DNA from 4 places in the Neorhizobium sp. NPDC001467 genome. Region 2 is predicted to be linked to each of the others. Evidence: predicted binding sites of a transcription regulator. Region 2 holds the regulator's gene; each other region holds the start of a gene.

Region 1 (6,104 bases), 120 kb from region 2:
CGTTCCTCAAACTTTTTTCCGGCGTCGTCTCGCGCGACGAGGCCGAGGCGGGGGCACCGCTCGAAACCATCTTCAACGAGGCGGTACGGCCGCAGCTTGCCCATGCGCTGGCCGAGGCCAAGGACCGCCAGAGCGATATCGCGCCACTGGAAAGCCGCCATCCGGGCGACGAGAACCGTTATGTGCGCTTCTTCGTCAATGCCGTGATCGACGAGAGCGACGAGGCGCCGGAAGAGCTGGCGATCGTCTACGCCTTCGAGACGACCGAGCAGAAGGCGCTCGAAACGCAGATGGCGCAGACGCAGAAGATGAATGCCGTCGGTACGTTGGCGGGCGGTATTGCCCACGATTTCAACAACGTGCTGACCGCAATCCTTCTGTCCTCCGACCACCTGCTTCTGCAGGCACGCCCGGCCGATGCCAGCTTTGCGGACCTGATGGAAATCAAGCGCAATGCCAACCGCGCCGCCGTGCTGGTGCGCCAGTTGCTCGCCTTCTCGCGCAAGCAGACGATGCGGCCGAGCGTGCTCAACCTGACCGATGTCGTCGGCGACCTGCGCATGCTCGTGGACCGGCTGATTTCCGGCACCAATGTCAAGCTCGACGTCGATTACGGCCGCGATCTCTGGCCGGTCCGCACCGATCTTTCGCAGTTCGAACAGGTGCTGATCAATCTGTGCGTCAATGCCCGAGACGCCATGCCGGAAGGCGGCCGCATCACCATTCGTACCCGCAACGTCACCGCCGACGAAGGCCGCACCTATGCCGGCGCCGACCTGCCGGAAGAAGATATGGTCATGGTGGAAGTGGCCGATAACGGCACCGGCATTCCGCCTGAGATCATGGACAAGATTTTTGAACCCTTCTTCACCACCAAGGAAGTGGGCAAGGGAACCGGTCTCGGCCTGTCCATGGTTTATGGCATCGTCAAGCAGTCGGGCGGTTACATCCATCCCGAATCGGAAGTCGGCAAGGGGACGACCTTCCGAATCTTCCTGCCGCGCCATATTCCGGAGCCCGTCGTTGCACCCGCGGCTGGTGACCCCTCAGCCGCAGGCGAGGCGACCGTTGTCGTCGAAGCACCGAAGGCCGATGCGGTGTCCGCCAATGCGGATGTCGATCTGACCGGCAATTCCGCCGTCGTTCTTCTTGTGGAGGACGAGGAGGCGGTACGGCGGGGCGGCAAGCGCATGCTGGAAACCCGTGGCTATACCGTGCACGAGGCCGGCTCGGGCGTTGAGGCGCTCGACATCATGGAAGAGCTTGAAGGAAAGGTCGATGTGGTCGTTTCCGACGTCGTGATGCCGGAAATGGACGGCCCGACCCTGCTGCGCGAATTGCGCAAGAACTATCCGGATCTAAAATTCATCTTCGTGTCCGGCTATGCGGAAGACGCCTTCGCCAGGAACCTTCCGGCTGATGCGAAATTTGGTTTCCTGCCCAAACCGTTCTCGCTGAAGCAGTTGGCCGTAACAGTGCGCGAGATGCTGGACCGGCAGGACTGAGCAGCGCACGCGAATCATCTGTCGAATTGGCTGAGAGCGGGGGGGCGGGTGCCGCGCGGCCGGATCGATCTCGCGATGCACGCGACTCGCTATATGGTTGAGAACATTAACGGAACGCAGGACTGAAAGAGCATTTGAGGCAATTGCATCGTGCCTTCTTGTCAAATGAGAACAAAAAGAGTACGAATGAGCCCTCGGTTACAAGATTGATTGCGTGGCGGCGATAACCTAAAGGGTTGGTTCAAATGGCTCAGAATTCTTTGCGGTTGGTAGAGGAAAAATCGGTGGATAAAAGCAAGGCGCTGGAAGCGGCACTCTCCCAGATCGAGCGATCTTTCGGCAAGGGCTCGATCATGAAGCTCGGCTCGAACGACAGCATCGTCGAGATCGAGACCGTATCGACCGGTTCGCTCAGCCTCGACATCGCGCTCGGCATTGGCGGCCTGCCGAAGGGTCGTATCATTGAAATCTACGGACCGGAAAGCTCAGGTAAGACGACGCTGGCGCTGCAGACCATTGCCGAAGCCCAGAAGAAGGGCGGCATCTGCGCCTTCGTCGATGCCGAACACGCACTGGATCCGGTCTATGCCCGCAAGCTCGGCGTCGATCTGCAGAACCTGCTGATTTCGCAGCCGGATACCGGCGAACAGGCGCTCGAAATTACCGACACGCTGGTGCGCTCCGGCGCCGTCGACGTTCTTGTCGTCGACTCGGTCGCAGCTTTGACGCCGCGCGCCGAAATCGAAGGCGACATGGGCGACAGCCTGCCGGGTCTTCAGGCCCGTCTGATGAGCCAGGCGCTGCGCAAGCTGACCGCCTCGATCTCCAAGTCGAACTGCATGGTCATCTTCATCAACCAGATCCGCATGAAGATCGGCGTCATGTTCGGTTCGCCCGAAACCACGACCGGCGGTAACGCGCTGAAATTCTACGCCTCCGTCCGTCTCGACATCCGGCGTATCGGCCAGGTCAAGGAGCGCGAGGAAGTCGTCGGCAACCAGACGCGCGTCAAGGTCGTCAAGAACAAGATGGCGCCGCCCTTCAAGCAGGTGGAATTTGACATCATGTATGGCGAAGGCGTCTCGAAGACCGGCGAGCTGATCGATCTCGGCGTCAAAGCCGGCATTGTCGAGAAATCCGGTGCCTGGTTCTCCTATAACAGCCAGCGTCTGGGGCAGGGCCGTGAGAACGCCAAAACCTTCCTGCGTGATAACCCGGAGCTTGCCAACGAGATCGAACTGTCGCTGCGGCAGAATGCCGGCCTGATCGCCGACCGCTTCCTGCAGAATGGCGGTCCGGATGCCAATGACGGCGATGATGCCGGCGATGCGTGACGGAGCGTGGCCCGTCCTGTGACGGGCTTGCCCTAAAGTTTGAGAAAACCGGCCGCCATCGCCCGATGCGCGGCCGGTTTGCTTTTGAGCGGCTGGACAGGGATGGGTGTGAGCGATAAAAGCCGGTGGTTTCTGGTGATATGAACCGCCTCGGGGGCGGAAACAAAGGGCGTAGCATGAGCGGCGTGAATGAAATCCGGTCGACCTTCCTCGACTATTTTGGAAAGAACGGCCACGAGATCGTATCGTCGAGCCCGCTGGTGCCGCGCAACGACCCGACCCTGATGTTCACCAATGCCGGCATGGTGCAGTTCAAGAACGTCTTTACCGGACTTGAGACACGTCCTTATTCTCGCGCGACCACGGCGCAGAAATGCGTGCGCGCCGGCGGAAAGCACAACGATCTCGACAATGTCGGCTACACCGCCCGTCACCACACCTTCTTCGAAATGCTCGGCAATTTTTCCTTTGGCGATTATTTCAAGGAAAACGCCATTGAGCTCGCCTGGAACCTGATCACACGGGAATTCGGAATCGATGCCAAGCGTCTGCTGGTTACTGTCTACCATACCGATGACGAGGCGTTCGATCTCTGGAAGAAGATCGCCGGCCTGACCGACGACCGGATCATCCGTATTCCGACCAGCGACAATTTCTGGGCGATGGGCGATACCGGCCCCTGCGGCCCGTGCTCTGAAATCTTCTATGATCACGGCGACCATATCTGGGGTGGCCCTCCCGGCTCGCCGGAAGAGGATGGCGACCGGTTCATCGAGATCTGGAACCTCGTCTTCATGCAGTATGAGCAGGTGACGAAGGAGCAGCGCATCGATCTGCCGCGTCCGTCGATCGACACGGGCATGGGCCTCGAGCGTGTGGCCGCCCTTCTGCAGGGCAAGCACGACAATTACGACATCGACCTGTTCCGCGCGCTGATCGCCGCTTCGGAAGAAGCAACCGGTGTGAAGGCCGAGGGCGAGCGTCGCGCCAGCCACCGCGTCATCGCGGACCATCTGCGGTCGGCATCGTTCCTGATTGCCGACGGCGTTCTGCCGTCGAACGAAGGTCGCGGCTACGTTCTGCGCCGCATCATGCGCCGCGCCATGCGCCATGCCGAACTCTTGGGCGCCCGCGAGCCGCTGATGTACAAGCTGCTGCCGGCTCTGGTCGCACAGATGGGTCGCGCCTATCCGGAACTGGTGCGCGCCGAAGCTCTGATCTCCGAAACGCTCAAGCTGGAAGAAAACCGCTTCCGCAAGACGCTGGAGCGCGGCCTCAACCTGCTGTCCGATGCCACCAATACGATGGGCAAGGGTGACATGCTGGACGGCGAAACCGCCTTCAAGCTTTATGATACCTATGGTTTCCCGCTCGACCTGACGCAGGATGCTTTGCGCGCGCGCGAAATCGGTGTGGATATTGCCGGCTTTACCGATGCGATGGAGCGCCAGAAGGCGGAAGCCCGTTCGCACTGGCAGGGTTCGGGTGACAAGGCCACTGAAACCATCTGGTTCGAACTCAAGGAAAAGCTCGGCGCCACCGAATTCCTCGGGTATGATACGGAAACCGCCGAAGGCGTCGTTCTGGCAATAGTGGCTGACGGCAAGACGGTCGAAACTGCCAAGGCTGGCGATACGGTGCAGGTCATCGTCAACCAGACGCCGTTCTACGGTGAATCCGGCGGTCAGATGGGCGATACCGGCATCATCCGCGGCGAAGGTTTTGCCATCGAGGTGAGCGACACCCAGAAGAAGGGTGCCGGCCTGTTCGCGCATGCCGCCGTCGTCACAGAAGGCGAGATCAAGGTCGGCGAGCCGGTAGCGCTCACCGTCGATCATGCCCGCCGTTCGCGCCTGCGCGCCAACCACTCGGCAACCCACCTTCTGCACGAAGCGCTGCGCGAAGTGCTCGGCACCCACGTCGCCCAAAAGGGCTCACTGGTCGCTCCCGAACGCCTGCGTTTCGACGTCTCGCATCCGAAGCCGATTTCCGCCGAAGAACTGCAGCGCGTCGAGGATATGGCCAATGCCATCATCCTGCAGACCGCGCCCGTCACCACCCGCCTGATGAGCGTCGATGACGCGATTGCCGAGGGCGCCATGGCTCTGTTCGGCGAAAAGTACGGCGATGAAGTGCGCGTTGTCTCCATGGGCACGGGCATCGAAGGTGCCAAGGCCGGCAAGCCGTATTCCGTCGAACTCTGCGGCGGTACGCATGTGGGCAATACCGGCGAGATCGGCCTCGTCCGCGTTCTCTCCGATAGCCCGGTCGGTGCCGGCGTCCGCCGTATCGAAGCCGTCACGGCGGAAGGTGCACGCGCCTATCTGGCCGAACAGGACGAGCGCATGAGGGCGCTGTCCGGCGTTCTGAAGGTTCAGCCGGCGGATGTCCTCTCTCGCGTCGAAACGCTGATGGACGAGCGCCGCAAGCTCGAAAAGGAACTGGCCGATGCCAAGCGCCGCCTCGCCATGGGCGGTGGCGGTTCAGGCGATGCTGCCACTGATGTCCGCGAAGTGTCGGGCGTAAAATTCATGGGCAAGACGCTCAACGGCATTGATGCCAAGGACCTGAAGGGCCTGGCCGACGAAGGCAAGGCAACGCTCGGTTCGGGCGTCGTCACGCTGATCGGCGTGTCGGAAGATGGCAAGGCAAGCGCCGTCGTCGCCGTCACCGAGGATCTGGTCGGCCGTTTCAGCGCTGTCGACCTGGTGCGCATCGCCTCAGCCGCGCTCGGCGGCAAGGGCGGCGGTGGGCGGCCGGACATGGCGCAAGCTGGTGGCCCGGACGGTGCCAGGGCCGAGGAGGCACTCGAGGCCGTGGCGGCAGCGCTCGGCGCCTGAGATCGAAGCGGGCCGCAAGGCCCGCTTTTTCGCTTCAAGAGGGTTTTTCGATGGGCGTGAACGCCGAGATTGCCGACGAACTGGAACAGTCGACGGAAGGGCTTGCTCCGGCACTCTTCAGGAATGCGCCCGACTCGGTGTCGTTCAACAAGATGCGCAAGCGTCTGCTGCGTCAGGTCCGACAGGCGCTGGCCGACTTTGACATGCTGAAAGGCCAGAAGCGTTGGCTGGTTGGCCTATCGGGCGGCAAGGACTCTTACTCGTTGCTGGCCATCCTGCTCGACCTGCAATGGCGTGGCCTTCTGCCGGTGGAACTGGTGGCCTGCAATCTCGATCAGGGCCAGCCGAATTTCCCCAAACATGTTCTGCCGGATTATCTCGCCGCGATTGGGGTCAGACACCGGATCGAATATCGCGACACCTAT
Region 2 (6,104 bases):
CTTAAGCAATCGTTGACCATGTCTCGCCGGCTTCGCGCTGCGAAAAAGCCCGCGACCTGAGGCGCGGGCTCCGACGGCTGGATGCAGGGACGGTTGGTTGCGGGTGGGCCTCGCGACCCTGGCAATATCAGCCCTTCAGGATGGAGCGGCCGGCATAGATTGCCTGCGGGCCAAGCATTTCCTCGATGCGGATCAGCTGGTTGTACTTCGCCAGACGATCCGAGCGCGACAACGAGCCGGTCTTGATCTGTCCGCAATTGGTGGCGACGGCGAGATCGGCAATGGTCGAATCTTCGGTCTCGCCCGAACGGTGCGACATGACGGCGGTGTAACGCGCCTTATGTGCCGTCTCGACGGCGTCGAGCGTTTCGGTCAGCGAACCGATCTGATTGACCTTGACGAGGATCGAGTTTGCGGTGCCCATCTTGATGCCGTCGCGCAGACGGGCCGAGTTGGTGACGAACAGATCGTCTCCGACCAGTTGCACCTTGTCGCCGATCTTGTCGGTCAGGTACTTCCAGCCAGCCCAATCGTCTTCGGCCATGCCGTCCTCGATCGAGATGATCGGGTAGCGACCGGCGAGTTCCGCCAGGTAATCGGCCATGGCTTCCGGCTCGAGCGTGCGGCCCTCGCCTTCCATCTCGTACTTGCCGTTCTTGAAGAATTCGGTCGAGGCGCAATCCAGGGCAAGGAACACGTCCTCACCCGGCTTGTAGCCGGCCTTTTCGACAGACTTCATGATGAAATCGAGCGCTTCCGGCGCGCTCTTGAGGCCCGGCGCAAAGCCGCCTTCGTCGCCAACATTGGTATTGTGACCCTGAGCGCCGAGTTCCTTCTTCAGGACATGGAAGATTTCCGAGCCGATGCGCACGGCATCCGCCAGCGTTTCCGCACCAACCGGCAGGACCATGAATTCCTGGAAATCGATGGGGTTGTCGGCATGGGCGCCGCCATTGATGATGTTCATCATCGGGACCGGCAGGACGTGGGCGGCTGCACCGCCAATATAGCGGTAAAGCGGCAGGCCGGACGATTCGGCGGCAGCCTTGGCGACGGCAAGCGAGACGCCCAGAATGGCGTTGGCGCCAAGGCGTGACTTGTTCGGCGTGCCGTCGAGCGCGATCATGGTCTTGTCGACATGGATCTGGCTTTCGGCGTCGAAACCGCCAATGGCGTCAAAAATTTCAGTATTGACGGCCTCCACGGCCTTCAGCACGCCCTTGCCGCCGTAACGGCTGCCGCCATCGCGGAGCTCGACGGCTTCGTGCGCGCCGGTAGAAGCGCCCGAGGGGACGGCGGCACGGCCCATCGTACCGTCTTCGAGATAGACGTCGACCTCAACGGTCGCGTTGCCGCGGCTGTCGAGGATTTCGCGGGCAATGATATCGGTAATGGCGGTCAATGGTCTCTCCTCAGGTTGACGTCATGCGGTCACTGAAAATGGCTCACATTCAATGACAGGGCAATTACAGGTCGGCTCTTTTACAGCCCGGATGTGTCGGCTTTGGATGGGGGCAAGGGGTCACATACCGCCCCCGCGCCTTATGCAGCCTTGGCAATGGCATCGAGCGCCAGCAGCTTCTCAAGCAGCTTCGGCATATCCTTCAGATGCACCATATTGGGCCCATCCGACGGTGCATTATCCGGATCCTCATGGGTTTCGATGAAGACGCCGGCAACACCGACCGCCACTGCGGCGCGCGCCAGCGTTTCGACGAATTCGCGCTGCCCCCCGCTCGAACCGCCCTGCCCACCCGGCTGCTGCACGGAATGGGTTGCATCGAACACGACGGGCGAGCCGAGCGACGCCATGATCGGCAGCGAGCGCATGTCGGACACCAGCGTATTGTAACCGAACGAGGCGCCGCGCTCGCACAAAAGGACGTTGCCATTGCCGCTTTCCGTGAACTTGGCCTGTACGTTCTTCATGTCCCACGGTGCCAGGAACTGGCCCTTTTTGACATTGATGGCGCGGCCGGTCTTTGCGGCAGCGACCAGAAGATCGGTCTGACGCGACAGGAAGGCTGGGATCTGCAGAATATCGACCGTCCGGGCAACGACCTCGCATTGCTCTTCGGTGTGAATGTCGGTCAGCACCGGAAACCCGAATTCCGCCTTGAGATCGGCAAAGATTTCCATCGCACTTTCCAGCCCGATGCCACGCTTGCCGGCAATCGAGGTGCGGTTGGCCTTGTCGAACGAGGATTTGTAAACGAGGCCGATGCCGAGCTTTTCGCACAGTTCCGACAGCGTGCCAGCGATCATGAAAGCATGATCCCGGCTTTCCATCTGACAGGGGCCGGCAATGAGCGAGAGCTTCTTGCTATTGGAAAACAGGACCTGCTTGGCCCCCTCGCCGACGGTTACTTCGGCCTTGGCGCTGACAGCCATGTTCACTCCTCAAAAGCACGTCAAATATCCAAGCATGGGATCACGGCTGATGTCGTGGTCGCCTTGTTCGTAACCGCGTCATTAGCAGCAAGCATCGCGCATGTCACGGCAAGATAGATCATCCCGCCCTTTGCGCAGAAAGCTACGGCTTTGCCGCTCCCAATTTTATGCTCTTGCGGAACACACATGGAACATATAGTGTCTGTTCTGGATTTGTTTCCGATTCAAGGACCCGGCCATGCTCACCCGCAAACAGCAGGAACTGCTTCTGTTTATTCACGAACGGATGAAGGAGTCCGGCGTTCCTCCGTCTTTCGACGAAATGAAGGATGCACTGGACCTGGCGTCCAAATCGGGCATTCATCGATTGATCACGGCGCTGGAGGAACGCGGCTTCATCCGGCGTCTGCCGAACCGCGCCCGTGCGCTGGAAGTCATCAAGCTGCCGGAGGCCTATAATAGCGCGCCGCAGCCGCGCAAGCCTTTCGCACCAAGCGTCATCGAAGGCAGTCTCGGCAAGGTGGCACCGGTAAAGCCGGCCACGTCACCGCCGGCCGTCAACGATCGGATGTCGGCAACCACCGTGCCGGTGATGGGGCGCATCGCAGCCGGTGTGCCGATCTCGGCAATCCAGAACACGACGCATGAAATCGCCGTGCCGCCGGAAATGCTCGGTAACGGCGAGCATTATGCTCTGGAAGTGCGCGGCGATTCGATGATCGAGGCCGGCATTCTGGATGGCGACACCGTCATCATCCGCAACGGCAATACCGCAACGCCGGGCGATATCGTCGTGGCGCTGGTCGATGATGAAGAGGCGACGCTCAAGCGGTTCCGCCGCAAGGGCGCATCGATTGCACTCGAAGCTGCCAATCCCGCCTATGAGACGCGTATTTTCCCGCAGGAACGGGTCAAGGTGCAGGGAAAGCTGGTCGGCCTCATTCGCCGCTATCATTGAAATCGGTTGCGCCGACGAGGGACCGCAGCGGTTCCTGCAGGCCCGCGTCATACAGGTTGCGTCGCCAGTCATAATGGCGGTGCCTGTCCCATGATCGGGCCGCACCGGCTTTGGCCGCAGCCACGGACCATCCGCGCGGATCGGCGGATCGGTTGAAACGAATTTCGAGCGCGCCTGTGCGTCTCAGCGCCTCACCATTGATCATCATTGCGCCGGATCGGCAGCGTGGGTAACGGGCACGCGCAGCGATGACGACCTGCGCCACATCGCAGGCCGCTCCGGCAAATCGCGCATCCTCCACTACGGCAATTGTCGGACCATTGGGCGGATGCGCTACGCACCATGAGCGCCCGGCGCAGGTAAAGGCGTTTGCTCCGGTAGCGAGTGCCTTTTGCATCGACTGCCGAGCACGGGTGATTTCTTCCGGTGTCAGTGGCGGCCGACGCGTGGCTGGCGCTTTCGGCGTCGCGCTTACCCCGAACTGATCCTTGACCTCTCCGGTCGCCGTTGGCGTAACTTCCGCCTTGGCCCCCGCGCTGGGCTTTGGCGCCATCACGGACTTGGTGCCGACAATGGGCTTTGACGCGATGTCTGCCTCGGCTCCTGTGCCGACCACGTCCACCGTCACAGGAGCGCCCTCCGTTCCGGTCGCTTCGCGGTTCCCGGCTTCTCCGTCTGTCAAGGTCACGCTAAGTCCCGGTTCGTTCCCTCCTGTCAACATTGCAGTGGATGCAACGGAGACGGCGTTTGTCGTTTTCGTACCGGGCGTCGCCTCCTGTGCGGGCGCCTTTCGCACATCGGTCGGTCGCTGCGGCCTGGGTTCAAAGGCTCGGGATTGTATGGCCACGGCCTTCGAGGCGCCTGGTTCCGAGACATCAAGCAATGTCGGGGGCGTGGCCTGCGGCAAGGAAAGAGCATGTTTCCATTGCGCATAAATGAAGTTCGGTGGGCGCGTGCGGCTAGCTGCCACTTCGCCCGCATTTAGAATGGCGACAAGGCTGGCATCCTCGGAAACAAGGAGGTCGGGCGCCGGCTCCCGCCTGGCCTGCCACGACAGCAACAATGCGGCGGCAACCACCGGAAGCCCGATGACGGACAGGCGGGTGCGCGGCAGGGTGAGCACCAGGAAACCGAGCGTTGCGACCGGAAGGAAGGCCGCGGGTTGGCGGCCGACGGAGACATCGCCACCCCAGCCGGCGACCGTCTTGGCAATGATGATGACACCGTCGAGCCCCGTTCCCATCACCTGCAGGAACGGCCCATCCAGCCCGACCGGCATCAACAGCATTGCGATAAGGCCGAATGGCATGACCACGAAGGAGACGAACGGCATGGCCGCCAGATTGGCGGCCAGCCCATAAGTGGCGACGCGGTGGAAATGGTCGATCGAGAAGATCGCGGTCGACAGGGCGCCGATCAGCGAGGTCACAAAGACGCCGGCAAACAGGCTGCCGACCGCAAATACCGGTTTCAACGCCGCCGGGCGCCAGGGCGGGTCGTCGTCATCGGCGCGCCCTCGGCTCCAGGCGGAATAGCCGGCGACCAGCGCAACGGTTGCCGCAAACGACATCTGGAAGCTGGGGCCCAGGATCTCGGAGGGCGACAGTGCGAGAACGATGAGAGCCGAAAGCGCCACATTGCGCATGCTGATCGCAGGCCTGTCGAAAAAGACGGCGATCAGCATGATTGCCATCATGATATAGGCGCGCTCGGCCGACACGCCGAAGCCGGAGATGAGATAATAGCCGGTCGCCATCACAAGCGCGGCTGCCGCTGCCAGTTTCTTGACGGGGAACGCCTGCGCAAACGCCGGCATGAGGCCGAACAGACTGCGCAGGCCAACGAAGAAGATACCGGCCGCCAGCGCCATGTTCAGACCCGAGATCGCAACGATATGGGCAAGACCCGACAGGCGCAGCGCCTCGGTGGTCTCAGCCGAAATGGCACGCCGCTCGTCGGTGACGATGGCCGCCGCAAAGGCGCCGGCATCTCCCGGCACGGTCTGTCGGATGCGGTCTGCAATCGTGCTGCGCCAAGTGAATACCGTCCGCTCCAGCATTTGCGCCCATGTGGGTTCGACCTTCCCGCCAACAAGCGCCGGGGCACCGTAAAAGAACCCGATCGCCCCGACGCCATCGAAATAGCCGGCGAATGCAAAATCGGCGAGACCGGGCAAAGCGGGCCCCGATGGCGGCGACAGTCGCGCGCGTCCGCTGATGCGGTCGCCGATCCGGAAAACCGGCTCGGGCAGCCGCGACAATACTACCACCCGTTCGGGCTGGCGCCTTAGCGTCGGCGTGGTTGTGGCTTCCACCGCAAGCACGTAACGCCAGCGCCCGTTGACGCTTGCCTCGCGCATTTCCACCACGCCGGTCACCACAGTCGTCACGGGTTGATCCAGAACCACCGTTGCGCGACGCCAATCCTCGAAGGCCGCCAGCGACATGCCGGAAAGCACAAGTGCCGCGGCAGGAGCAACATAGCGCAGCAGCGACGTCTGGCTGCGTAGAGCAAGGCTGATGACGAGACTGCAACAGAAGGCGCCGATGACGATCGCCAACGGCGGCTCCGTCGGCGCGGTCAACCACAGGATGGCGCCCGTGCCGATCAAGACCGGAAGGAGCAGGAAGATGCGCCCATGCGCCTGTTCCTCGACCAACATGGCAAGGACAGCGATCCGCGTGCGCGTACACAATGCCAGAAGGTTCGAAGTCAGCGTGCGCGACGAACGCACGCCACGAGGCGTGTCGAGGGG
Region 3 (6,104 bases), on a different contig from region 2:
ACCCGGAGGGCACCACCGTACCCGAAAAATCAACGTAAAAAGGCCGCGCTGGAGAGCGCGGCCTTCGTATCTGGGAGTTTGAGCGTCTTACTGCTGGAACAGCGACAGGATGTTCTGCGAAGAGGTATTGGCGATCGACAGGGCCTGGATGCCAAGCTGCTGCTGCGTCTGCAGGGCCTTCAGGCGGGTCGATTCCTCGTTCATGTCGGCGTCGACCAGCTTGCCGACGCCGGTTTCGATGCTATCCATCAGGTCGGCGACGAAGGTGGTCTGCATGTCGATGCGCTTGTTGATCGAACCGACGTCCGCGGCAGCGTCCGTCATGTCCTGAAGAACCGTGTCGACCGCCTTGAGGGCCTCGTCCAGCTTTTCAGCCGTGTCGAGCGTGCTGACGTCGAGCGACATCACCGAGAAGTCAGCCGTTACGTCGCCGTTGGTGCCGGCATAGGTGATGTGCTGCGAGAGCAGAGCGTCGCCGTTGCTGTCGATTGCACCATCGCCGTCGACGTAGATCAGCGAGGATTTGGTGGTGTCAAAGTTCAGCATGGTCAGGCTGACATTGCCTTCGCCGTCACGGTTGAAGGAACCCACGATGGATTCGGTGCCGGCAGTCGCGTCGGCGCTGTGATAGACCCAGTTTTCACCCGAGAAGGAAGCCGACTTGGCGATCGACAGAAGCTGGTTCTGAAGCTGCTCGATTTCCTTCTGGACCTTGTCCTTGTCAACGCCCGGCTCGGAAGCCGCGGTGATCTTGGACTTGATCTCGTCTACGACGTCGATCGAGGCTTCCAGAGCCGTATAGGCGACATCGGACGTCGCGGCGCCGAGGCCGAGCGCGTCCTGGACGGTGGAGAGAGCCTTGTTGTCTGAACGCATGGTGGTCGCGATCGACCAGTAGGCAGCGTTGTCCTTGGCAGTCTCGATTTCGTAACCCGACGAAATGCGGCTCTGCGTGGTCTCCATGTCGGTATTGATGGAGCGCAGGGTGGACAGAGCTGCGATTGCGGCCGTGTTGGTGAGGATGCTGGTCATGGATCGATGCCTCTCAGTACGAACTGAATCTGATAAAACAAACTCCGGTTTCTCTCCGGCAAGGGGTGAGCCGCATCATGCTCGTCTCGACTGCTTACGCTGGAGACGCACCGCTTGAGTAGGACCAATTAACCATAACGTCCTTAATGAACCGTAAATCCAAAACCGAATATTCGTTAACGAGGTCAGGAAGTTAGACTTTATCGCCCAGCACCTCGGCGAAGGGGCGCGAAAAGCGCGATCAAAAAACAGGATATAAGCTCAAAAAAAAATCGCGCCCCGGAGGGCGCGACCTTTGTTCTGGCAGATGAAGCCGATCTTACTGGAAGAGCGACAGGATGTTCTGCGTCGAGCCGTTTGCGATCGACAGGGCCTGGATGCCGAGCTGCTGCTGCGTCTGCAGAGCCTTCAGGCGGGTCGATTCCTCGTTCATGTCGGCGTCAACCAGCTTGCCGACGCCGGTTTCGATGCTGTCCATCAGGTCGGCGACGAAGTCGGTCTGCATGTCGATACGGCTGTTGATCGAACCGACGTCCGCGGCAGCGTCCGTCATGTCCTGAAGAACGGTGTCGATGGCCTTGAGGGCTTCGTCCAGCTTTGCATCCGTGTCGAGCGTGCTGACGTCGAGCGACATGACGGAGAAGCCAGCCGTTACGTCGTTGCCGTCGGTGCCGACATAGGTGATGTTCTGCGAGAGCAGAGCGTCGCCCGAGCTGTCGACCTTGCCGTCGCCGTCAACGTAGATCAGCGAGGAGTTCGACGTGTCGAACTTCAGGGTCGTCAGGCTGACGCTGCCTTCGCTATCGCGGTTGAACGAACCGACGATGGACTGGGTGCCGGCAGACGAGTCGGCGCTGTGGTAGACCCAGTTTTCGCCCGAGAAGGAAGCCGACTTGGCGATCGACAGGAGCTGGTCCTGAAGCTGCTTGATTTCCTTCTGGACCTTGTCCTTGTCAACGCCCGGCTCCGAAGCCGCGGTGATCTTGGACTTGATCTCGTCTACGACGTCGATCGAGGCTTCCAGAGCCGTGTAGGCAACGTCGGTCGTGGCAGCGCCGAGGCCGAGAGCGTCCTGAACGGTGGAGAGAGCCTTGTTGTCCGAACGCATGGTAGTTGCGATCGACCAGTAAGCAGCGTTGTCCGAAGCGGTTTCAACCTTGTAGCCCGACGAGATGCGGTTCTGGGTCGTCTCCATTTCGGAGTTGATCGAACGCAGCGTGGAGAGAGCGGCGGTTGCACCGGCGTTGGTGAGAATGCTGGTCATGGAATTTAGTCCCTTTTAAACAGAATACGGTGGGGACATACCGGGCTGTAAATACCGGCGATGACGTCTGGCTTCATGCCCACTCGGCTTCTCTCGCTGGAGAAAACCAAACCCGTCATGTGATGCTGACACTCGCAAACAATGATTTCGGATTCCTTAAGCGGCGCGTCGCAACATCTCATAAAATCCAACATTTTTGCATAATCCACACCCGCTTCGGGCAAGCTTGAGCGGCTATCGCTGGCACGGCGGGGGATCGTGCGCATTTGCCGGCGCCCTCCCCTCTCGAAACCAGATCGCCCGGAGCCCGCCTTGACCCCTCTGACCCTGTTCGCCGATGCTTCAAAGAGCTTTGAGCGTGGTCGCTATACCGATGCCTTGACTGCGCTCAACAGGCTGCTGGATCATGCCAAGGACGCCAAGACCTACGCGCTTCTGGCCAGGACGCTGATTGCCCTCAGTTTCAAGACGGAAGCTGCCCATACCTATGTTCTTGCCGCCGAACTGGGCGGCCCGGACGCGGACACCTATTATGCCGAGGCAATGAAGCTGCATTTCGAACTCGGCCATGACGATGCGGCCCTCAGCCTCGGCCTGCCCCTGCTCCAGAAGGCCCAGCACGATGCGGATCTCGCCTTCATCATCGCCAGCCTGTTTCGTAAGCGTGGCGAGAAGCAGGCAATCCGCGCCTTCCTGCCCGTCCTTTCGGCAAGCAGCAATCCCAAGCATACCGGTCTGGCCTTCATGCTGCTGACCGGTGCTGCGGACGACACGGCCGACCGCGAGGCGCTGGCGGCCATGCAGGCACGAATGCCGAAAAGCCTGCCGCTTTTGATGGCCCATCTCGTCACCCAGCGCGAGGTCAACAATTACAAGGAAATCGAACGGCTGCAGCCGCAACTTGACCGCATCCTTGCAAAAACGCCGCAGACGCTGTTGCAGGTCGAGGCGCCCTTCTACAACCTGACCTGGCTCGCCAACGAGGCGATGAACAAGAAGGTCGGCTATTTCCCCGACGCCTATTCCCTCGACAAGCAGCGGCAGCGCCGTTCGGCCCCGCATCAATGGGCTCGGAAAATCCGCATCGGCTATCTGTCGTCGGATTTCTGGGCCATGCATGCGACCATGAAACTGCTCAATGCCGTGTTGCGGGCGCACGATACCGAGCGCTTCGACATCACCCTGTTCTGCTATACGGACGGCAAGTTCCTCGATGAACAGGAGGCAGAGCGCCGGCAGTGGGGACGCATCGTCTCTGTCGGGGACATGACCGACGCCGAGGCGGCGCAGGTGATCGAACAGCACGGCATCGACATCCTCATCGACCTCAAGGGCCATACCCGCGGTGGACGGGCGATGATCCTCAACAAGACCATGGTGCCGGTCCAGGTCGCCTGGCTCGGGTTTCCGGGCACGACGGTCAATGTCGATCTCGACTATGTCATCGGCGACCACAAGGTCCTGCCGGATCGGGCCAAGCCGCATTACTGGGAAAAATTCTGCCGCATGCCGGAATGCTACCAGCCCAACAATCCGAACCAGCCGGCCGCGCAGACCGGCATGTTCACGCGCGCGGAAGCCGGGCTGCCGCAGGATGCCTTCGTCTTTGCGTCCTTCAACGCCACCCGCAAGATTTCGCTCCGCACGATCAACCTGTGGATCCGCGTGCTGAAGGCGACCCCGGGCAGCGTGATCTGGATCATGGTCAAGTCGCGCGAGGCGCAGAACAATATCGAGCGCAAGCTGACCGACGCCGGCATTGCAGCCGAGCGGATCGTCTTTACCAGGGTCGTGCCCTTCGAGCAGCATCTGTCGCGCATCACGCTGGCGGATGTCGGCCTCGACACCTTTCCCTATAACGGCCATACGACGACCTCGGAACAGCTCTGGGCCGGATTGCCGGTACTCACGCTGAAGGGAACGCATTTCGCCTCGCGCGTTTCGGAAAGCCTGTTGTGCGCGATGGGCCTGCCGGAAATGGTCGCCCGCGACGAGGCGGACTATGTGCGCCTGGCTGCCGAGCTTTTTTCCGACCGCGACAAGGTCGCCGCCTTCAGCAAACGGCTGGAGGAAAACCGCATGGTCAAACCGCTCTTTGATGCCGAACGCTTCTGCCGGCACTTGGAAACCGCGTTCGAGATGATGGCGGAGCGTGCGCGAAAGGGCCTGCCGCCGGAGCATATCGACGTGCCTGCCCTGCCCGACCGCACGGCGCCGTTTCTTTAAAGGGCGCCAATACAGTAGATACGAGAAAGGCCGCTTCAAGGGCGGCCTTTTTCGTATCTACTGTATTGGCGAGCAAGCTTTCAAAGGCTTCAGCCCGGGCTCGCGGCCCCGGCGTCCATGACGGATTTCAGCTTTTCGGCCTGCGACTGCCGGCTGATGATATCAAAGCCGTTCTGCGCCAGCGCGCGGCGATCCTCCTCACTCGCAACCAGCATGATCGCCCGGCCGATCAGCGTCTCATACGGCTCGACCGCCAGCCCCTCGATCAGCGGTTTGACATCAGGGTCGGCCGGATCACCTTCCGTCAGGACGCAGACATGGTTGGCCAGAAGATAAGACACCCGGACGATCTCGAACACCTTGCTGTCGAACTGGTGGATGTTCATGACCACCTTGGCGCGGGCGATCGCCGCGTCCCGCTGCTCGCCATAGACGCTGAACAGATGGATGACGTTAAGCCCGGCGATCTGCAGGGCGCGCAGGATGTCGGCGCGGCGTTTGTTGAGCGAGCCGTAAAAGAGAATGTCGATATCCTTGACGGGCGCCGGCGCGATCCGGGTCAGGCACGGGCTGTAGCCGATCTCGAGAAGGCCCGCATGAACGATGCCCTTTTCCGTCAGCCGGTCGCGGTTGCGTGCGCTGTAATCGAGGACCGGGAAATTGCGCAGCACCGTCAGATATCGCGCATTGATCCAGACGCTGTCGTCAGACACCTGTTCGAGATTGATGATGACGCTGTCGGCCGGCAGATGCGGGATGATCTCTTCCGGCAGCAGGTTGCCGCCATAGATGATCGGCGAGCGGCCTGCAAAGTCCTTGAACTCTGTGACGATCGGCAGTGACCCGCCAAGCTCCTGCCAGGCCCCCTGCATTGCGAGCGCGACTTCGTCGAAAGCATGGCTGTGCGGGTAGTTGTTCGGCGTGACGATCCAGATGCAGCGCCTGTCCTTGTGGGCTTCCCATCCGCCGGCAAAGGGCGTCAGCCGCGCTGGTCCGGCGGCCTTGGCCCGGGGAGCCGCGGTCTTCGTAACGGACCGGGTGGCGGAACGCCTGCGTTGAAGCTTGGTCATGGCTTTGTCCTTGCTGAGGGCATATCGTTGCGGCCTTGGTCTAGCGCGCCGGCATCCAGGCCGGCGGATCGTCCATCTGCCAGATCACCTGCGGCTGTTTCACCAGCGGCTGACGCGCCGTCTGCCAGGCCGCGATGGTTTGCTGGTCGGGGCGGGCGACGAAGCTCTGCTTGAGATCGTAGAGACGGTGCAGCAGGCGGCCGAGGCGTGGCCCGAACTTCCATTCGAAATCGCCGGCATGCGGAATATAGGTGCTGATCTTCAGACCCTGCGCCATCGGGCTGTGCAGATAAAGGCCGAGCAGCCTCTCGATCACGAACGGCCGCATCAGGGCATTGCGATCGCGGCCGTAATGGCCCTGACCGGCATAGGCCAGGCCGACGGTGGTGCCTCGGCGCGCCTCGTCGTCGAGCATGCCGAGAACCATCTCGCAGAAGCCGAAATAGCCGTCCCAGAAGGCACGGTTGCCGCACATGTAGTTGCAGAAGAAGAAACGGTTTGCGGCCTGAGGC
Region 4 (6,104 bases), on a different contig from region 2:
GGCCCAACGAACGGATGTCCGGCAAGATCCTCGTGATCGCCGGGCTGTTCTCCAACAATCATCACCCGCGCATCGGCCGGCCCTTCTCCGAAAACCGTCTGTGTGGCGCGACAGTGAAGGTCGCAACGGCTGCAATGGCGCGCCTCCTCGCGCAGGGCATCGATCGTTCCGGCCGTCGGGGCCGGCATTGCCGGCACCCGGGCGGCCGCTTCCTGCAGTCGGTGGTGAAAGGGCAGCGGCTCGCTCGCCTGCCGACGCGCCATGTCGATCACGCTGGCTTCCGCACCGGCAATCAGCCCCGGTATCAGGTCGGCCTCAGGCAGGTTCTTCCAGTATTTCTTCGGCATTTCCGTCATCATCATCTTCACCTTCAGCCGGGCCGGGTTGAAGATGGATGCGTAATAGGTGCGCCACAGTTCTTCCGTGTCGTCCTTTACATCCGGCTTTGTGGCGGGACCGGTCGTCGTGCGCAAACTGTCCCCGTCCCAGGATGCCGATCCCTTCGGTGTGGCAATGATCCAGTCCATGTCGGTGAAGCGTCGCTGGAAGAATGGCGCGACGCGGGCGACAATGAAGTGATCCGGCTCGAACCAGGCAAAGAAGCGCCGCCGACCGGCGACACCCGGCGCCAGCGGCAGTTCCTTGAAACGCACGAAGGCGGTCATCTTATGGTAGTCGCGGCCGATCGATTTCTGCATCTTATACGCCGACACCACATCAACATCCGATTTGACGTCCAGAAGATGGCGATCCTGCAACAGACGGTACAGCAGGCGATAGAGCAGCGCGAAGCGGCCCGGATCGGAATGGCAGACGACAGCATCCGCAAGCTTGAGAAACGCCGGCGGCACATGGATCTGCCGGTCCGGGTTCGTGACGGCCAGATCCCGCGTGTCGGATGGATCATCATCGAACAGCCCCTGCGCCTCGCTGCGCAATCGCCAGTCGATGTGCTGCGGTTCGATGCCCGCCAGAAGGAAGCGTCTTGCCGCATCCCGCCATTCGCGAAGCTCGCCTCGCCCCTCCAGAAAGCAGGTCTCTGTCATAGCAGCGACAATTGCTCCGGCTTGGGCATGAACATTGCGCGCAGATCGGTGCGATCAACCAGTCGATGCGGTGTCCATCCTTCGGCGACGATAAAGGCTTGCACCTTTTTCAGCGAAACACCGAGTCGTCCGATATCCTCAAGCCGCAACCGCCGGAACCGGCGCGCCGACAGAACGGATTTTACCGTCTTGGTGCCAAAGCCGGGCACGCGCAAAAGGGTCTCCTTGTCGGCGCGATTGACATCGACGGGAAACCGGTCGCGATGGCCCAGCGCCCAGGCCAGCTTTGGATCCAGATCGAGATCCAGCATGCCGCCCGGTTGCGATGACGTGATTTCGCTGATGTCGAAACCATAGAACCGATAAAGCCAATCCGCCTGGTACAGACGATGCTCCCGCATTAAAGGCGGCTTGATCAGCGGCAGGTTCTTCGAGGAATCAGGGATGGGGCTGAATGCCGAGTAATAGACCCGTTTGAGGCCATAGCTTCCGTAAAGACGCGCACTGGTGCCCAGAATGGTGGCATCGTCGGCTGCATCCGCCCCTACGATCATCTGCGTGCTCTGTCCTGCCGGCGCAAATTTTCGGCGCCGCTTCGTCTGCATAGTCGGATCGGCCATTTCCTCGATCTTGAGCCGCAGATTGCCCATCGACCGGCGAATATTGTCAGGATGCTTTTCGGGCGCGAACTTGCCGATCCCGGCATCCGTCGGCAATTCGATATTGATCGACAGCCGATCGGCATAAAGACCCGCCTCCTCGATCAGATGCGCCGAAGCTTCCGGTATGGATTTCAGATGGATGTAACCGCGAAAATTGTGGACGGTGCGCAGTTCACGCGCAATGCGTACCATTTCCTCCATCGTATGGTCGGACGACCGGATGATGCCGGAGGACAGGAAAAGACCTTCTATATAATTGCGCCGGTAAAATTCGAGCGTCAGCCAGATGACTTCCTCGACCGAAAAGCGCGCCCGCTCGACATTGCTTGACGACCGGTTGATGCAATAGGCGCAGTCATAAATGCAGAAATTCGTCATCAGGATCTTGAGGAGCGAAATGCAGCGACCATCCGGTGCATAGGCGTGGCAGATGCCTGAGCCTTCCGTCGAACCCAGCCCGCCACTCTTTGACGAATCCCTTTTCGTCGTGCCGCTCGATGCGCAGGACGCATCATATTTGGCGGCATCGGACAGAATGGCGAGACGTTCTTTGAGCGACTTCTTCATTAGCGCGTTCACTATCCGTTCTTGGCCGCCTTGTCAAGAAAGTCTGTAAAAACCGGCGTCCCTCTGTGAAAATCGCGCCGCCTGCCCTATCTTCGTTTTTGTTGGAATTTGCCGTCAGAATTCTGTTATACTGATGCAAATAATGATTTTCGGACGGTTCCGGAGTTTTGCTCCGGGACCTCTTTCTTTTTGTGTCCGCGCGTGGCGGATACAGGGTCGAGGACGAGGAAATGGTGGAAAAAGTACCGATGACGTCGAACGGGTTCCTGAAGCTTCAGGAGGAGCTGCGTTGGCGCCAGCAGGAAGAACGTCCGCGCATCATCGAGGCCATCGCTGAAGCGCGCGCGCATGGCGATCTTTCGGAAAATGCCGAATATCATGCAGCCAAGGAAGCACAGAGCCACAACGAAGGCCGGGTGACGGAACTTGAGGACCTGACGGCGCGCGCCGAGGTCATCGATCTGTCGAAAATGTCCGGCTCGACCATCAAGTTCGGCGCCACGGTCAAGCTCGTCGATGAGGACACCGACGAGGAGAAGACTTATCAGATTGTCGGCGATCAGGAAGCCGATGTGAAACAGGGCCGCATTTCCATTTCCTCTCCGATCGCTCGTGCGATGATCGGCAAGGAAGCGGGCGATTCGATCGAGGTTGTCGCTCCCGGCGGCTCCAAGGCCTACGAAATCATCGCCGTTACCTGGGGCTGAACAGCCCCACGCCTTCCTGCCGGAGCCCGACGTGCCGCTTGCCGACATTCGCAAGGTGCAGGTGATTGCGCCGAATTTCAAACGCCGTCTCTCGGGCGTGACATCGACCATCATCCAGCTTCTGCCGGTCCAGAACCGGCAGGGTCAGCATGTTGCGTCGCTGGGGCCTGGCCTGCCCAGCACCCTCCCCTTTATACGGTTTAGGGACCTCGCGCAGCTATGGGCAGCGCCTGCGGACGGGCAGGTGCGCGTCTGGCATGCCCGCCGCAATCTCGAAATGCTGCCGGCCATCGTCATGCGCGATGTGCTTCGGATGAAGATCCGCGTCGTCTTCACGTCCGCTTCGCAGCGAGCGCACACCCGTTGGACGCGCTGGCTGATTTCGAAAATGGATGCCGTGGTGGCCACCAGCGCGCGCACGGCGGCCTATCTCCACGTGCCCAGCACGGTCGTGCTGCACGGCATAGACACGGTACGTTTCTCACCGCCGGCCGATAGAGCCGCAGCCAAGCGCGCCTGCAAGCTGGATAGCGCAAAGAAGATTGTCGGCTGTTTCGGCAGGGTGCGTCACCAGAAAGGCACGGACCTGTTTGTCGACAGCATGATCCGTCTTTTGCCGCAGCGCCCTGACTGGACGGCCATCGTTGCCGGTCGTGCGACCGCGCCGCATGTGAGTTTCGAAAACGATCTCAAGGCCCGCGTCGCCGCAGCCGGGCTTTCCGATCGGATCCTGTTCGTGGGCGAGCACACCAATATCGCCGACTGGTATAGAGCGCTTGATCTTTTCGTCGCACCGCAGCGCTGGGAAGGGTTCGGACTGACCCCTCTGGAAGCGATGGCGACCGCCGTGCCGGTGGTGGCCACCGATGTCGGCGCCTTTTCTGAACTCGTCGAGACCGGCCAACACGAAACCGGCAGCATTGTGCCGCGCGACGATCTCGACGCCATGACGATCGCGACCGCGGGCTTCATGGATGACGAACCGCGTCGGGTCTCGGCCGCCGCCTGCGCGCTTGCGCGGGCTGCCGAACAGTTCAGCATCGAGGAAGAGGCTGCGAAATTGAACGCCATCTACACCCGTCTGGCTGGCGGTCATTGTCTCACGACCAGCGTCTGAGAAGCTTCCGGACAAGATCCGCGCATGCGCGTCATTGTCATCAATTTCGCATCCGCATCCCGGCGCACGGCGTTTGAGAAAAGCCAGCGGCAACGACTTGGCCTGACGTTCGAGCGGCTCGAAGCGATGGCCTGGCATGTCTCGGCATGCGCAGACCAGTGGCGCCTCACATCTCGATCAGTCCCATCTTCTTGACTTCACGGATCGTCAGCATCGTCCGGACAGTGTCCACATGCTCGTTCGCGGTCAGAACCTCAATCACGAAGTCCTGGAATTTGGTCAGATTTTCCGAAACGCAATGGAGCAGGAAGTCGCTGTCGCCGGAGACCATCCACGCTTGCCGCACCGTCGGCCATTCGCCTGTCGCAGCGGCAAAGGATTTGAGGTTGGCTTCCGATTGGTGCTTCAGTCCGACGATGCAGAACGCCACGAGATCGAAGCCGAGCTTCGGTCCGTTGAGCATGGCATGATAGCCTTCGATAATGCCGCTCTCTTCCAGCTTGCGCACCCGCCGCAGACAGGGTGGAGCGGAAATACCGACCCGGTCGGCAAGTTCGACATTGGTCATGCGACCATCCGCCTGCAATTCGCGCAGAATTTTCAGATCAATGCTGTCCAGTTCGACGCGGATCACGGCTTTGCCTTTCTGTCTTGCTCACGCAAGCATCCTCTACAGCAATCGCCGTCTTCCGCAACAATCTTCCATCAGGACGATGGTTTGTTGCACAGCCGCGCGAAGACCTGTTGGAAATGCATGGCTGCCCTTGAATCTCCGCATGGAACAATCATAAATGAAGGTTCGTCGGCGGTGGAATGCCGAGGCGTCACCATATAGAGGTCGAGCTTTCAAACATTCCAGGCCCTGCGCCGCGACAGTGTATAAGGATCGTCCCATGTCTGCCCGCCACACTCAGGTTCTCATCATCGGCTCCGGCCCTGCCGGATATACGGCGGCGATCTATGCCGCGCGCGCTATGCTGAAGCCCGTGCTGATCGCCGGGATGGAACAGGGCGGCCAGTTGATGATCACCACCGACGTCGAGAATTATCCGGGCTTTGCCGACCCGATCCAGGGTCCGTGGCTGATGGACCAGATGCTCGGTCAGGCACGGCATGTGGGCGCCGAAATCGTCAACGACCTCGTCGTTGAAGTTGAAACCACACGTCGCCCCTTCACGGTGAAGACGGATAGTGGCCAGGTCTGGACCGCCGACACGCTCATCATCGCCACCGGCGCCAAGGCAAAGTGGCTCGGCATCGAGAGCGAGCAGGTTTTCCAGGGCTTTGGCGTTTCCGCCTGCGCCACCTGCGACGGTTTCTTCTACCGCAACAAGGACGTGATCGTTGTCGGCGGCGGAAATTCCGCCGTAGAGGAAGCCCTCTACCTCTCCAACATTGCCAGGACGGTCACGGTCGTGCACCGCCGCGACAGCTTCCGGTCGGAAAAAATTCTGCAGGAACGCCTGTTCCAGCGCGAGAACGTCAAGATCTTGTGGAACACCGAGATCGCCGAAATTACCGGCACGCCGGCCAAGCCGCCCATGCCGCCTTCGGTGTCAGGCGTGCGTCTGCGCGACACCCGCACCGGAGCGATCAGTGACAGCACGATCGACGGTGTTTTCGTGGCGATCGGCCACGCGCCGGCCGTGGAGTTGTTCAAGGGCAAGCTGAAAGTGAAGTCCAACGGTTATCTTTGGACTGCGCCGGATTCGACCGCGACCGACGTGCCCGGCATTTTTGCCGCCGGCGACGTCACCGACGACACGTTCCGGCAGGCCATCACGGCGGCGGGAATGGGCTGCATGGCTGCCCTCGAGGCGGAACGTTTCCTTGCCGGCATCCTGCCGATTGCAGAAGCCGCCGAATAACGACGACGAGAAGGACATCGCATGGTGGTGCCTCTGGACTGGGACAAATTGCGCATTTTTCACGCGGCGGCGGAGGCTGGGTCCTTCACCCATGCGGCGGACAAGCTGCATCTGTCCCAGTCGGCAATCAGCCGTCA

What was found. The regulator LexA, encoded in region 2, represses DNA repair genes until DNA is damaged. The targets are predictions, from matches to a motif close to TGTTCNNNNTGTGTTCNG.
Region 1: recA (recombinase RecA) is a predicted target of LexA. The motif match lies at 1,673-1,690, and genes of this name have one in related genera.
Region 3: ACQKKX_RS17330 (glycosyl transferase) is a predicted target of LexA. The motif match lies at 2,317-2,334, and genes of this name have one in related genera.
Region 4: ACQKKX_RS03475 (putative DNA modification/repair radical SAM protein) is a predicted target of LexA. The motif match lies at 2,281-2,298, and genes of this name have one in related genera.

The regions. Positions count from the first base shown of each region.
Region 1 covers NZ_JBNNPS010000003.1:324,207-330,310, forward strand. The annotation lists gene cckA (cell cycle histidine kinase CckA) at 1-1,505, shown strand, start outside; gene recA (recombinase RecA) at 1,751-2,839, shown strand; gene alaS (alanine--tRNA ligase) at 3,016-5,679, shown strand; gene ttcA (tRNA 2-thiocytidine(32) synthetase TtcA) at 5,730-6,104, shown strand, end outside.
Region 2 covers NZ_JBNNPS010000003.1:207,459-213,562, reverse strand. The annotation lists gene eno (phosphopyruvate hydratase) at 128-1,402, opposite strand; gene kdsA (3-deoxy-8-phosphooctulonate synthase) at 1,543-2,391, opposite strand; gene lexA (transcriptional repressor LexA) at 2,630-3,349, shown strand; gene ACQKKX_RS09490 (ComEC/Rec2 family competence protein) at 3,330-6,104, opposite strand, start outside.
Region 3 covers NZ_JBNNPS010000010.1:45,671-51,774, reverse strand. The annotation lists gene ACQKKX_RS17340 (flagellin) at 88-1,032, opposite strand; gene ACQKKX_RS17335 (flagellin) at 1,352-2,296, opposite strand; gene ACQKKX_RS17330 (glycosyl transferase) at 2,609-4,522, shown strand; gene ACQKKX_RS17325 (hypothetical protein) at 4,612-5,592, opposite strand; gene ACQKKX_RS17320 (hypothetical protein) at 5,633-6,104, opposite strand, start outside.
Region 4 covers NZ_JBNNPS010000001.1:676,319-682,422, reverse strand. The annotation lists gene ACQKKX_RS03480 (UdgX family uracil-DNA binding protein) at 1-1,046, opposite strand, end outside; gene ACQKKX_RS03475 (putative DNA modification/repair radical SAM protein) at 1,043-2,275, opposite strand; gene greA (transcription elongation factor GreA) at 2,506-2,982, shown strand; gene ACQKKX_RS03465 (glycosyltransferase family 4 protein) at 3,014-4,099, shown strand; gene ACQKKX_RS03460 (Lrp/AsnC family transcriptional regulator) at 4,266-4,733, opposite strand; gene trxB (thioredoxin-disulfide reductase) at 4,993-5,967, shown strand; gene ACQKKX_RS03450 (LysR family transcriptional regulator VtlR) at 5,995-6,104, shown strand, end outside.